2 regions of the Paraburkholderia sp. BL6669N2 genome follow, and region 2 is predicted to be linked to the other one. Evidence: riboswitches for the same ligand, from Rfam matches in the RefSeq annotation. Region 2 holds a riboswitch; the other holds the start of a gene.
What was found. A riboswitch is a leader RNA that binds a small molecule or an ion and turns the genes downstream of it on or off. The one in region 2 is predicted to bind manganese.

Region 1: linked by a shared signal. The riboswitch ahead of B0G80_RS15570 (sodium:calcium antiporter) and the one ahead of B0G80_RS03425 (TMEM165/GDT1 family protein) in region 2 are both predicted to bind manganese.

The regions. Positions count from the first base shown of each region.
Region 1 covers NZ_QUNA01000001.1:3,400,738-3,408,214, forward strand. Annotated here, with positions in the region: gene B0G80_RS15550 (phytanoyl-CoA dioxygenase family protein) at 1-28, shown strand, start outside; gene B0G80_RS15555 (bifunctional 2-polyprenyl-6-hydroxyphenol methylase/3-demethylubiquinol 3-O-methyltransferase UbiG) at 34-771, shown strand; gene B0G80_RS15560 (transporter) at 940-1,914, opposite strand; gene B0G80_RS15565 (HAD family phosphatase) at 2,869-3,936, shown strand; gene B0G80_RS15570 (sodium:calcium antiporter) at 4,006-5,016, opposite strand; yybP-ykoY riboswitch at 5,113-5,289, opposite strand; gene B0G80_RS15575 (porin family protein) at 5,385-5,948, opposite strand; tRNA gene B0G80_RS15580 (tRNA-Arg) at 6,301-6,376, opposite strand; gene B0G80_RS15585 (cytochrome c5 family protein) at 6,651-7,477, shown strand, end outside.
Region 2 covers NZ_QUNA01000001.1:768,037-775,513, reverse strand. Annotated here, with positions in the region: gene B0G80_RS03445 (hypothetical protein) at 1-2,148, shown strand, start outside; partial or broken gene B0G80_RS03440 (helix-turn-helix domain-containing protein) at 2,233-2,780, opposite strand; gene B0G80_RS03435 (GFA family protein) at 3,035-3,439, shown strand; gene B0G80_RS03430 (low affinity iron permease family protein) at 3,751-4,224, shown strand; gene B0G80_RS03425 (TMEM165/GDT1 family protein) at 4,403-4,993, opposite strand; yybP-ykoY riboswitch at 4,999-5,185, opposite strand; gene B0G80_RS03420 (hypothetical protein) at 5,337-6,074, opposite strand; gene B0G80_RS45660 (hypothetical protein) at 6,195-6,545, opposite strand; gene B0G80_RS03415 (DUF1571 domain-containing protein) at 6,625-7,320, shown strand.

The DNA of each region.
Region 1 (7,477 bases), 2.6 Mb from region 2:
GCGGTTCTATCAACGTGGACAGGATTGACGACCATGAACAGAGACTACGACGCGGAAGCGAAAGATCATCCCGAACATCGCTACGCTTACGACTTCGATTATCTGATGCACGAATACATGCTTCGGACATTCGCACCGTTCGTCGTCGGCGGCAACGCGCTCGAACTCGGATGCTTCGAAGGTAACTTCACGCGACTCCTGGCACAGCGCTTCGATTCACTGGAAGTCGTCGAGGCATCGGCAGACTGCATTGCCGTTGCGTCGGACAAGACGAAAGGCACCGTCAAATTCCATCACTCGACGTTCGAGACTTTCGAACCCGCGCGACGCTACGACAACATCTTCCTGATTCATACGCTCGAACACCTCGATCATCCGGTCGAAGTCCTGAGCCGGATCGGCAACTGGCTATCGAAAGGCGGCCGCCTGTTCGTGGCCGCGCCAAATGCGCGCGCCGGATCGCGGCAGATCGCAGTCAACATGGGGCTGATCGACCATCACGCGGCCGTGACGGCGGCCGAAGCCGCACACGGTCATCGCGTGACGTATTCAATCGACACGCTGCGAGCCGATCTGCGTGCGGCAAAGCTTCGCCCGGTCACCGAAGGCGGGGTCTTTTTCAAGGGCCTCGCCAACTTCCAGATCGATGCGGCATTGCAGGCCGGCATCATATCCAGAGAGTATCTGGACGGCTGTTTTGAGCTCGGGCGTGTCTATCCCGACTTGTGCTCGAGCGTATATGCGATCTGCGAGCGCGGCACGGGCGGCTGATCGATTTCGGTCCAGCTGCGAAGGCGCCCCGCGGATGTCCCTCCGCATCCTTGCGTTGCCGTTGTTCCGCGCGCCGGCGCGCCCAGTGTCCTTGTTAGCCGCAATGCCGCGCGAACCCGCTTCTTGCTCGCCTGGAAGTAAGCGCCTCACACCTCGCATGCCGCGACGTTACTGAAACGTCGCATTAACCGACAATTGCACCGCGTTACCCTTCGGCCGATTGCTGGTGTTGAATTCGTTGACCCAGCGCAGCGCAGCCGAAATGGGGGTTTTCTGCACCTTGCCCGACCACGTGATCATCGGCCCGAGGCCCACGGAATGACCCTGGTCGCCACCGACAATATCCGCAATGCCGCCGCTGTCATGGCCGATCTGCTGGATATAGCCGCCCACCACGCCGACGCCCCAGCCGCTGCTGAAGCGCTTGAGCACGAGCAGATCGAGCACGCTGACTGGTGCGTTGTGATAGTGGGTGTCCTTATTGGGCGTATAGAACTCGAGGCCGTAATTCAACGACAGTTCGATGTTCTCCTTCGGCAGCAATTTCGTATAGGCGATTGTCGGCGTGAAGGTCCACGTGTTCTGTCCGGCATTGGCAAGCCGGTTCGAGTTGTACGCACCGGTCGGCGCGTAGATCTGCACGCTCAACGCGACGTGGTCGGTCTTGGTCAGGTGATAGCCGGCAATGACTGGCGTAAAGAAGAAATCGGCGAACTGGGTGCCGTGGTCGTTCGGCAAGCGACCATGAAACGACGAGATGTTGGTGTACTGAACCGGCACCCCGAACGACGACGCGAAGTTCCAGCCGCCCACGGTAATCCCCCACGTCTTGACTGCGGCGAGGATCGTGTATTCGGCCTTCGCATTGACGCCTTGCGTGACCTGTCCGGCGATCGGAATCGACTTGCTCGCGCTTAGCGAGCCTTCGTAATAGATCGTGGCGGCAGACACGATCCAGTCGCTGGTGGGCGGCACGATGCCGCCGTACGGCGTCACCTGCTGGCCGGTGATCGGACGGCCTATGCCGCCTTCCGTCGCCCACGCCGTCTGGGAGAGGCTCACGCCGACGGTGGTCAGAAGCGCGCCTTTGCACAATCCGGCAACGAGCCGACCGGCTGCGAACAAACAGTTAGGTTGACTCATAATCGTCCTCATCGAATGGATGTTCGGCATTCTCACTCTTCCGGCACCGCATCTGAGCAGCCTGCGTCCGCAAGCCACACCGCGCGCGTGTGCGCAGGCATCAGGCTTCGCGCACAATTGGCGGCGCGACCGACGCCAGCACGGCCATCGTCACCCATGTCGCCGCCTTCCTGTGCATGTCGATGTCCAGGTCGTCCATGCGCGCCTCAGCGCTCTGCCGTGTGGGAACATCCAGCTGTGGTCGAGCACGGTGTCGAACACGTTCGGCGTGTAGTGGTTACGGATGTTGAATGGGACGGCGAGATTGAGCGAGTGATTATCTTTATTGATGTCGGCGGCGGATGCCTGAGCCAAGACCCGCGACCGCGCGAACGCAGCGGCGTTTAACGTCCTCATCCGAAACGCGCAACGGTAACCCATTATCGAGCCTTGTTTTATGGGTATTTCTTCCAGGCGTGCACCCGCCTTTCCCCGACGAAAAATCATTTCAAAGGAATGGCGTTCGGGTGAGCGATTCAAGTCCAATTGATTTCGCGCGTGTTTGCGAATTCGGGCAACTACGCGCGGCCGGACGCCACATCGCGCAAATGAAGCGCGTTATATCATTTGAACAGTCTGGAAAGGTGGCGCAGCTGAGTACGGGGCTTGCATGAGCGGTCCTTCAAACGAGAGACGCCGCATCAAACGAAGCATGCGGAAAGGAGAAGATTCACCACGCTGACATCGTTAGGAATACTAGCAACGATTTCTGAAATCACGGAGATAAATTTGTAACACGGCCAGAAGCCAGGTCGGTCGCGACCGGCTTGTCCGCTTATTCAATCGGCATTGTGTTTTGCCGAGGCAGGCTCAAGCCTCAATGTCGAAAAAATCCCACAACGGCTGCAATAAACCCTTTGGCCCATTAGACTGGCGCTCGCTTGAGTTCGTCCCACCGCTTTCGATGAGGCTTTCATGATTCGCACGCTGCACCGGTACTGCATCGCCTTCACCGTTGTCCTTCTTTCTGCCTGTGCCGTGACGCCGCGACAGGACGGGGTGTCGCAGGCCGGCGCATCGACGGCCGCCGCGTTGGCGTCATGGAATGACACGAAGACCAAACGCTCGATTGTCGACTTCGTGACGCTCGTGACTACGCCCGAGTCCAAGGACTTCATCCCGCGTGCCGACCGGATCGCCGTATTCGATAACGACGGCACACTGTGGCCCGAGCAGCCCGCTTCGGTGCAATTGGTGTTCGCGCTGCAACGTGTGAAGACGGTGGCCGGACGGCATCCGGAATGGAAGCGTCAGGAGCCGTTTCGCTCGATCCTCAAAGGCAATCTCAGGAGTGTGGCGGCAAGCGGCGACAGCGGCTCGATGCGGGTGTTGGCGGCGGCCCACGCCGGCATGACGGGCGATCAGTTCGCCGCACTCGTGCGCGAATGGTTCGATTCCGCGGCTGACCCGCACTTCAACCGGCCCTACGCCGATCTCGCATATCAGCCCATGCTCGAGTTGCTCGCCTATCTGCGCGCCAACGGCTTCAAGACCTATCTGGTGACGGGCGGCGACGCCGAGTTCGCCCGCGACGTCGCCCAACGCATGTACGGCATTCCGCCCGAGCAGCTGATCGGCAGCACCGTTAAGTATCGGTATGGCCAGAGCAACGGTGCGGTCTCGCTGACGCGCCTCGCACAAGTCGACACGCTGGTCGACGGCTCGGCCAAACCGCTCGCCATCGAGCGCGTGATCGGCAGACGTCCGGTGATCGCGTTCGGTAACGCGGATGGCGACGGGCCAATGCTCGAATGGACCTCGGCAGGCGATGGCCCGCGCCTCGCCGCGCTCGTGCATCACACGGACGCGGAACGCGAATACGCATACGATCGCACGGCGAAGAGCGGCAAACTCGACAAAGGTCTGGACGACGCCGGCGCGAAAGGCTGGCTTGTCGTCGATATGAAAGATGACTGGAGAGTCGTGTTCAAGCCGGACGGCGCGCCAGCGACCGCAGCGCCGACAACGGCCCGGCCGAACTGAACCTGAAACTCAGAAGGCCGTCGGGCGAGCGGCCTTCTGCGACTGATTCACCTGTCGCCGGCGGCTCGTCTAGCGGCTCAGCGTGATCGCCAGATACGTGGCATAGAGCACGCCGCAAACCAGTAACGCCCACACCGGCACGCCGCGCTCACGCACATTGATCCGCAGCCACGCAGCGGCGGCGAGCGTGATCACGATGCCGGTCACCACTTCGATACGCGGCACCCACGGCGTCAGCAGGATACCGATCGCAGGCAGCAAGGTGCCCTGAAACACCATCGCACCGGTGATGTTGCCGAAGGCCAGCGTGTCCTTGCCGCGGCGAATCCAGAGAATGCTGTTGACCTTCTCGGGCAGCTCGGTCGCGATCGGAATGATCAGCAGAGAGAGCAGCAACGGCGACACGCCGAGCGCCTGCGAGACGCCGCGCACACCATGGATGAAGCCTTCCGCGCCCCACACCAGCAACGCGACGGCGAGCGCCAGTTGCACCACGATGGTCGCGAGGTTGGTCGGCACGCCGAGGCGCGAGATCAGCATCTTGCCCGGCGCTTCAGTGCCGTGGCCGGCATCGACCAGATCATTCGATGCACGGAAGGTCATCACCACATAGGTGACGTACACGCCGACCAGCGCCACGCTGAAGAGCGCGCGTACGATCATTTGCTCATGCGGCACGTACATCGCCGCGGCGGCCAGCAAGAACGCACACAGGAAATAGTTGAGGTCGCGCGTGAAACCCGTACGCTCCGGCGCGACCCAGCCGCGCGCGCCGCGCGAGCCGACAATCGCGAGCGTCATGAGGAAGGTGGAGAGGGTGGAGAGCATCAGCGGCGCACCGAGAATCGCGCCGACGCCGATTTCCTGGTTGACCACGTTATCGGTCGTGCCGCCGGCGATCGCGAGCAGCGGTACGAGCGTCTCGGGCAACGCCGTGCCGACGGCGGCGAATAGTGAACCCGTCACGCCTTCGGAAATCTTGAGGCGTTCGCCCAGATGCTCGAGTGCATTGGTGAAGAGCTCGGCCGCCACCAGAATGACGACCAGCATGATGGCAAGTTCGAACAGGAGACCGGTCATGCGCGGCGCTCCGCGGACAGGCAGAAGCAGAGGCGCGGCGGACGGACGAGAGGGGAGACTTGCTGGATGCGACGATTTTTCACAGGGCAACTCCGCGGTCGGACGTAGATGACAAACCAATGACGCACCGCCGCCCGTCCGACCAGAACGAGGCAGTGCGTCAATGGTCTCGCCAAACCGACCCGGTCGAACGCGCCATGACCCGCAGGCCAAGTATGTTGACGCGCTCTCCTTCAAAGGCATGAAGGAAGGCTACTCCCCAGTGACCGGGGGATTCTAACGGCAGCGGGCGCTTTCAACAACCTTGTTGCGGGGAAGGCGGTTGTTCGAGTCCGATCGGTTAGTCGCGCAGTTGCGAATCCAGCACGTTAGTTGAAGTGATATTGCACACCGATGGTGAAGCTGTTATTCGTTCTTCGGGTGCCGTCGTGGTTGCTGGTGTCGGTTGTCCATTCGCCCACCGCGCTCACGTGTTTAGCGAATTTATATTCGACGCCTAAACCCCAGTGAGGGCGGATGTTCGGCCAATCCGTTGTCAATCCAATACGGACATATGGCATGAACTGATTGAACGGCATGCCGAATTTCGCATCGATTCCGCCGTCTTTATAGGTTGTCGAGCCATGATGCAGATCGGCAAAAACTTCGGCGCCTGCGACGAAACGGTCGACATCGAAGTTATATCCCGCCATGAAACCGGGAAAAACCGTGGTGTGCGATGCTTTACTGTGAACGCCTGAAGCATCGGAAGTGTTCACACCCAACTTGAAACCCACATAGGGACCGGCAAACTCGCTTGCACCTGTTTGAGGCGCCGCCGATTGCGCGTGGACGAGATTGGATAGCATCATGATCGATGCGGTTAAAATCAGCCGGGTTATTTTGTACATGACCTGCAATAAAACGATCGGCGCGCGGATAGATCGCGACACCTTTATTAATCAGTGAAGCGATGTCGAAATGCCGCTTCGGGGATATTCACGCGATGCAATTTGCATGAACAAAACATGCTAATTAAGAGGATAGGGTGGGGCAATGGGAAATTTCCGCATGAAGACGTTCAAACGTCCGATTCTTAGTTTCAATACAGACAAAGCGGACGTTTCTAGGATAATTCTGCAAAGCGTTCTGCAAAGCGCATGCGAGCGTACGCAGTGCGTCGAGGGACGATTATTTGCAGGAATGTGGGAGCTTAGGCGGCAGTCGTCTGAACACGACATGACCGTAAAAAACAAAAGGGCTTAGCGCATATTGCGTAAGCCCTTGAGCGAGATCGACTCTTTTTGGTGCGCCCGGCTGGGATCGAACCAGCAACCCCTGCCTTCGGAGGGCAGTACTCTATCCATTGAGCTACGGGCGCTTCAACACGAATGCGCGGCACCAGAACGGATGCGACGCCAAAGCGAGACCGAAAGGATACCCGGTTTCCGCCGTACCGTCCACCGGACGGCCTGAATGGCGGTCTCCGCAGTCTTTCGCACAACCCGCGCGATGCGGGTAAACGCCTGCTGAACACCGCGCCGCGCCCCTCGCCGCCGCCGAAATGTTCCGTCTATAATCGTCCGTGCCTGATTAAAGAACAAGAAGTTGCCGTCACGCTGTACCGCTCACATACCCACGGAGACGAGACAAGCATGAGCGAAGCACCACACGGAGCCCCGATCAAAACCCCCGGGCAGCTCGTCGCCGCAATCATCGCCAGTTTTGCGGTACCGATCGTCATCATCGTTCTGCTAGTGATCTACGTCGACAATTCGACGCGCACCGGCGCCGGCACCGACTCCCTCTCCGAAGCCGAGGTCACCGCCCGCATCAAGCCGTTCGCCCAGGTCGACATTCGCGACGCCAACGCGCCGCGCGTCTACAAGTCCGGCGAGGAAGTCTACAAGGCGGTGTGCTCCGCGTGTCACGCGTCGGGTGCCGCAGGCGCGCCGAAATTCACCAATACCGCCGACTGGGCACCGCGCATCGCGCAGGGCTTCGACACGCTTTTGCACACGGCGCTCTCCGGCAAAGGCGCGATGCCCCCGCGCGGCGGCACCAGTCCGGACGACTACAGCGATTTCGAAATCGCCCGCGCGGTCGCCTACATGGCCAACAATTCCGGCGGCAGTTTCCCTGAACCGGCTCAGCCGGCAGCGGGCGCAGCAGCAGCTGCGGCATCCGGTGCGGCGGCAGTGGCGCCCGCCGGCGCTTCCGACGCGGGTGCGGCTCAGGCCGCCGCAGCGATGGCCGCCATGGCGAGCGTGCCGCAAGCGGCCGCGCCGGCAGCGGGCGGCGCGCAAAGCGCCGACGCGTCACAAGCAGGCAAGGCGTTGTATCAGCAGGTTTGCCAGGCCTGTCATGCGGCCGGCGTGTTGAACGCACCGAAGTTCGGCGACAAAGATGCCTGGGCACCCCGGCTGAAAGAGCCGATGGACACGGTCTATAACTACGCGCTGCACGGCAAGGGCGCGATGCC
Region 2 (7,477 bases):
AGCACACTGTATGGCGTTGAGGTCTCTGACTACCAGTTCAATAGCTCGGGAAAGGAAACCGACGAGCAAGTCTTTGTTGGCACAACGACCAACAATTACGAAACTAACCAGTACAATTTCAGCACGACCAATGGCGCGGAGACGTCAAACGTCATCTTCAATTCGGCTAACCAGGTGAGTGAAGAACAGGTGTTTGCGGGTACGGCGACCGGCAACTACGAGACCGACCAGATCAACTTCAGCACGCTTTATGGCGTGGAGACGTCGGATTACCAGTTCAATTCGGCCGGCAAAGAGACCGATGGCATCTATTTCACCGGGAGGGCGAGCAATAACTACGAAACCAACCAGGTCAACTACAGCACGGCAAACGGCGCCGAGACTTCGAACTACCAGTTCAACTCATCGGGCAAGGAAACCGACGACCAGGTATTCGCCGGAGCGGCTACCGGCAATTACATGACCAACCAGTACAACTTTAGCCTTTCCAACGGTGCGGTCACTTCGAACTACCAGTACAACTCGTCGGGCAAGGAGACAGACGAGCAGGACTACGCTGGCACGACAAGCAACAACTACGAGACCAACCAGTACAACTTCAGCCTCTCCAACGGTGCCGTGGTCTCGAACTACCAGTTCAATGCCTCTGGTCAGGAAACGGGTCTCCAGGAATATGCCGGCACCACGTCCAACAACTATCAGACCGACCAGATCAGCTTCAGCACGTTGAACGGCCTCGAGACGACCGACTTCCAGTACAACGCGGCAGGCAAGGAAACGGACGGGATCTACTTTAGTGGGACCACTGGCAACAACTACGAGACCAACCAGGTCAACTACAGCACCGCAAATAGTGCTGAAACGTCGAACGTCGTGTTCAATTCATCGGGTCAGGAGACCCAGTTCCAGCAGTATGCGGGCACGACAAGCAATAACTACATGACGGAGATGGCGACGTTCACCCCGAGTGCGACGTATGCCAACGCGATTTACCAGTACAACTCGGCTGGCAAGGAGACGCAGCAGGACACGTTCAATTCCACGAGCGGGCAGGAGTCGAGTGCGATGTACTTCAACACGTCCACCGGGCTGGAGTCGCAGTACGACCAGTTCGGCTCGTCGGGTTCGTACGCCAGCCAGGTGTCCCTGTTCAACACGGCCGGCAAGGAAACGGAGACTGAGGCGTTCAACTCCGTCACGGGCGCGGTCAACATGCTCTCCCTCTTCGACGGCGTGGACCCTTACGCTACTGAGGAGCTGATATCTACGGGCGGCAGCTACTTCTCGCAGATCGACTACTTCAATGCTTCGACGGGCGTGCAGACGTCTGGTGCGATATTTAACACGACGACCGGCGCCGAGACCGAGTACTTCAGTTCGGGGTCGTGGTACATGGGTGGGTCGGGCAGCAACGACTCGTACGACACCGGGTACGACGACGACTACGATATGGACGACGACGATTCGTGGTTCGATGACGACCCGATCGTGCTCAACCTGAATGGCGGTGCGGTGCAGACCACCGCGCTTGCGAGCTCGCCCGCGACCTTCGACTTGCTCAGCAATGGGCAGCCGGTGCAGACGGGCTGGGGTACAGCCGGCGAGGGCTACCTCGTCTATGACCCGAATGACCCGGATAACACGACGGCCGTCACGCAGGGCAGCCAGCTCGTGGCCGGTATGGATGCACTCAATACGCTGGCCCAGCAGGTCGATGGCGAGGGCGGCAGCGCACTGACCGCGTCCGATGCATTGTGGAGCGATCTGAAGGTCTGGGTCGATACGACCGGGAGAGGGCGGTTCCAGAGTGGCCAGCTTTATAGCCTGGGCCAGTTGGGGATCACGTCGCTGGAGCTGCAGGGCACGGTGGTGAACCGGAACGACAATGGTAACCAGATCGTTGTACAAGGCTCGTTTGGCTTTGCAAACGGTATGACCGGCCAGATGGCAGGAGTAAATCTGGCGTACAACGGCGCCGGCATGTCCGGGCTGACTGCGGATCAATCTGCCGCCGCGAGCGACGACGTCTGTGTGAGCCCGCTCGTGGCGGCGATGGCGGCGTATGCGGTTCCCGCTTCTGCTTCAGCGAATCTGGCCGGCGTGCTTCAGCCCAACGTCAGCGCCATGTTCGCAACGTCCGCGCACTGACGTAGCGAACGCTAGCCAGCTGTCCAGCCTGAGCTAGTGTTCCGTTCCGCTGAATCGCGAACAAAGTCTGTGTAGCTTTTCGAGGATGGCCTGACACTGGCTCTTCTCGTCCACGCACAAGACCAAGGCATTCTCGGGCGGGCTCAGGTACAGGCCGACCACATCGCGCAGTTTCTCGATGAAGAATTGATCGGTCGAGAGCTTGAAGCTTTCGCTGCGATGCGGTTGCACGCCGAGCAGCTTGAAGTAACGATGCACACTCGTCGGCGAGATAGCCGTTTCGGCGGCGATCGTGCGTACGCTCCAGTGCGTGGAGCCATCCGCCGGCTTTGTGTGCAGGGTCTTGTGAATCAGTTGAGCCAGCCGCTCACCGTCAATCGTGCGCGGCTTGCCGGGACGTACTTCGTCATACAGGCCGTTGATGCGATGCTCCAGGAACCGGATACGCCACTTGCCCACCGTGGCGCGCGTGAGCTGAAGACGCTGGTGGGTTCACCAGCAGCAGCCGCCAGCACGATGCGCGCACGCGTGACCAGCGCCGCCGAAATCGAGCGCGAACGCGCTATCGAAGTCAGTTGCGAGCGCTCATCTTCACTCAACACCAGTTCGGCCTTCGGTCGTCCCATGGGCATGCTGGTATCTCCCGTTCCGTCGATACCAACATGCTACGGGAACATAGATTAGTTAACAACAGAACAGAACACTAGCAGGCGGTTGCCACGCGGCGGGTCTAGCGGCGACCGGCATACCGTTTGCTCGATTAAAAAACGTTCAGCCGCACGTCCGAACCAAGCGCGCGCATCGGGCGCGAACATTCCAAAGAAGAGAAGAGAGCGACAAGTAAAGGATGGCGCACGGCACTCGGACTCCGAAGGAGGGCGTAGTGATGACGCAGAGTGAATCAGTCGAACAAACCGGCGGATGTGCATGCGGCGCGGTGCGGTTTCGCGTCACCGCGCGCCCTCGGCGAGTGTCGATATGTCACTGCATGACATGTCGGCGAATACATGGCAACGTGTTTGGCGGATACGCCATGTTCGAACGAGGCGCTGTGGAGTTGTCCGGTTCTACACAGGCGTGGCAGAGTTCGCCCGGGGCGCGAAGGCATTTTTGCCCGACATGCGGGTCGGTCGCTTTCATGGAAAGCAACGACAGCGACGAACTGGATCTTCCGCTTGGAGCCTTTGACCGTGTGGGCCTGTATGAGCCGAGCTATGAGCTTTGGTGTTGCCACAAAGAGCCTTGGCTGCCCGTCGGGGTGCGTGCCGAATATAGCGAAGGCAGAGCATGACGCTCGCACGAAAGCGATAAGGGCAGAGTGATAGTTTTGCGGCGTGGACGCTACGGTCGTCGGCGTCGGCGGGTGTCTAACTCAATGTGCTCGCTTTGATTAGCCGTCAGGTAATCCCTCCGTTATGGGCATTTGAGAGTTGCTGTCGCCGGGTAAGAACTACAAGGTCGGTTGCCAAAGCGCGATCCGCACGGCTGCAGATGAAACCAGGCGATTAATGCCGACGGGCATCTCTATCGCCGCAAAACGATTCAACCAAAAGCGGCATGAAGTTTGCGGAGGGAAGACACGCCAACCTTCTGGAGCCGCTCATGACTACACAACCTGGCGCGCCTTCGCCCACGGACGAACTCGACACCGTTCCCGACACCTCGAGCCCCGCCTATGCCGGCCGTCATCCCTTAACGCGCGTGTTCGACCGCTTTGCAAGCCTCGTCACGCGATGGGCCGGCTCACCCGCGGCGTTCTGCCTTGCCGTGCTGACAGTCGTCGCCTGGGTCGTGACCGGCCCCATCTTCCACTACTCGGACGGATGGCAACTGGTCATCAACACCGGCACCACCATCATCACCTTTCTGATGGTATTTCTGATTCAGCAGAGTCAGAACAAGGACAGCGTCGCGTTGCATCTGAAGCTGAATGAACTGCTGTCCTCGCATCGGGCAGCGAACAACAATCTGATCGGGATCGAGGACGCGTCCGAGGAAGAAATCCGAAGACTTGCGGCAGCTTACCTACGTTTGTCGACTCAGTCCGCTGGCGATGCTCAGAACAAGGGCCGCTGAGTGCGACCCACGCACTGACTGTCTACCCATCGCCGGATACAAGCACGCTTGCCATTACCAAGTTCGAAACCGTGCGCGCCGTTTTTTTCGAAGGCAAACGCCACGCCGAGATACTTCGGCAATGCATCCTTCGCGCTTTGTCGCACGCGCGCCGCACGCGTATCAAACAACCTTCGAACTAGAACAGCGGGTGCTCATGCGGATACAGCGCCGTCCTGAGAGCAAAGCCGCCCAGGACTACGAAGATGATGGCCGCCAGAATGTGGACCGCTTTGGTCGGCAGGCGATCAGCGAACTTATGGCCCAGGTAGATGACGGGCACGTTGGCCAGCATCATGCCGAGCGTGGTGCCGGCGACCACCCCGAAGAATTCGTGAAATCGAGCGGCCAGAGCGATCGTGACAACCTGCGTCTTATCACCCATTTCAGCGAGAAAGAACGTTAGCGCCGTGGTGCTGAACACGCCCATCGGATGCGTGGTCGACACCGCCTCGGCACCGTCGAGTTTGTCTGGAATCAGAATCCAGACGGCCATGACGGCAAACGATGCGACGACTGCCCAGTTCAGGATCGAGGGACTCAGAACACTGGCAAGCCATGCGCCCAATGCGCCGGACGCGGCATGATTGATGAGGGTTGCGACAAAGACGCCAAGAATGATCGGAATGGGCTTGCGATATCTGGCGGCCAGCACCAGAGACAACAGTTGTGTCTTGTCGCCGATTTCGGCTAGACCGACCACGCTGGTCGAAACGAGGAACGATTGCATAGGTTGTGGGCCGGGCCGCGCAGTCAGTACGCGATGACACGCATTCCGGCGACCCGGTCAGGTCGGAATGCGAGTCACCGGTCTTGCCAGGCATAGTGCTGTGCGCGCCATGGCGGTCTGTCGACCACCAAGTATGTTGACGGGCACCCTCGAGCATTGCGGTCGAGGCGGCTACTCCCCAATGAGAGGGGCGATTCTACAGTGTCTCGGTCGAGTAAGGCAAATCGTCGGCTTTCCGAATTCCTGCATGAATATCACACCGGAGATGCGCTCGCGCGCTTCATCGAGATCGGCGGACTCGCTAAACGGAGACTTGAGCATGACTAACCGGCCAGGCGGCATCTCACATCATGCCGCCCATGCTTCCAAGGCCGCCGACTCCGGCTCCGCCCGTGCCGCTATTCGGCGCTGCCATTAACGGATGTGCCGCCCCCGCCGACGTCATCAATGCGACGGCGGCGGTGTCCGGTTCGCCATTCGCGTCGATGACGCCGCGCGCGAGGAGTGCTTCGAGGTCGCTGTCCTCGCCCGGTTGACCGGCAGTGAAGGCGGTGGTCAGGAAACTGGGCGTGGATAGCGCCACACCGTACGTCTGCCGCAGATTCTGAACGACCGCGGCCTGCGCAGTCAGGACGTCGGTCTGATTCGCCAGCACCTGTTGGAACTGTGAGTTCACCGGGAAACCGGCTGTCAGCCCGCTTTCATTCGTGCCGAGTTGCGCCGCCAGATACGACACCAGCAGATCCGTCTCCGGCGTGACGTTGTACGTGCCGCCGGCGAACGCAACGGAATGCAGCATCGTCACGCCTGAAGTCGCGGCGATCATGCATGGCATGACGGCGCCGAGCGTCGCGTGAAAGTTGCCGTTCGCATCCGCCGCGACCGACATCGAGCCTCGCGCGCAGTCGATCTTGATCGTCGCGTTCGCCAGCGCTTTACCCGTTGCCGCCGTGCCGCCGATCGAAACCATCGAGGTGCCGCTTCCACCACCTCCGCCTCCGCAGCCCGCGAGCCACGCGACGGATGCCGTCAGTAGCGCTGCGCCGACAGGCCGAACGATTTGCTGCTGTCGAATGTTCATTGATGTCTGCCGGTGATTCGGACATGCTGTCTAAACGATCCGGCGCCACCGCCTATTCCATCTTTCGCGCAACCCTTTACGTCACACGATTGGAATAGCGCGGCGGCGCGAGCCGTTTATTCAGGTTATCGACGCCGCGTCATTCGAGTCCGGCATCAGGGCAGGGCCACCCATTGCGACCGACGCATGCAACATGCTCGGGCAACCCTTCAAACGCCGGTCAATCAGCACGGATCGAACCATGACGTTTTGCGGATCTGGCATTTCCGATAACCCGGTACGCGGGCGCATTCGGCCTGCTGCGGGATGGCCCGCAATCGCGCGGCTGTTGCTGTACGTGCTCGCATTGACCTGCCTGGCTGTCTCGATGGGCGCGTTTGCGCAACCGGCCAGCGCGACGGCGCCGGCTTTGGCCGCCACATCGGCGGGATGCGTGGATGCCGGCGCGTCGCGTACCGTGGATGCGGACATCGACGAGTTCCGCTGTCTTCCGGCTCGCGAACAGGCGGCGTCGTTGCGCACGCGGATCGAAAACCACTCGATACTGACTTTGACCGACGATCAGATCCTTGCCTTGATGGACGCGATGAAGCCAGACGCCTTCGTCGAGTACGCGAAGACCATGATTCCCGACGACGCCTACGAATACAGCATGTTCCGGCAGGAGCGCGTCTCAGGAAGATGGCCGGAGCGGCCCGATCACATGGTGATCCGATATCAGGACAGCCCGCGAAGAGTCTACGCAAAATGGCTGCCCGGCGGCGCCCATGCGGGACAGGAGATCGTCTACGACGAAACCACGGACCCCGACAGCATCGTCGGCCATCTTGGCGGCCGGCTGCATGTCGTGTCGGGCAAAGTCGCCGTCGACGGTCCATTCGCGCACGCGCAGTCCCGCCATAGCGTCCGGGATCTGGGCTTGCAGTTCATCGCCCGCACCGTCGAGCACGATGCGCGCAGTTTTCGTGAAGAGGGGCTCAGCGAAAAGCCGAGCCGCATCGAACTCATGAACGCGCACGGCACGCGGTTGCTGGCGTGGACATGGACGGCCCCGTCGGGACCGCCCGCGCATTACGCACCACGGGTGCGACTCCTGTTCGATCTTCAGCACACATGGCCCAGCGGCGAAGCCGCGTGGGACGAGCAGGGCGGGCTGCTGGAGCTGATCCGCTTCGAAGACGTCGTGCCGCGCCACTGGAGCGAAGCGGATTTCGACCGACGTAACCCCGAATACGGTTTCCGCTAACGCTAAGCGCGGCCGGGAAGCGTTTACACGACGGCCGCGTCCCCGTCTCGCCCCATCTTCCAGTAATATCTTTTCCGACCTAATTGCGCCAGAAAAATATATTGGACGTCTTACCCGTCCTCTCGCACTATTCGTACCTTCCCAGCCACGCGCGCGC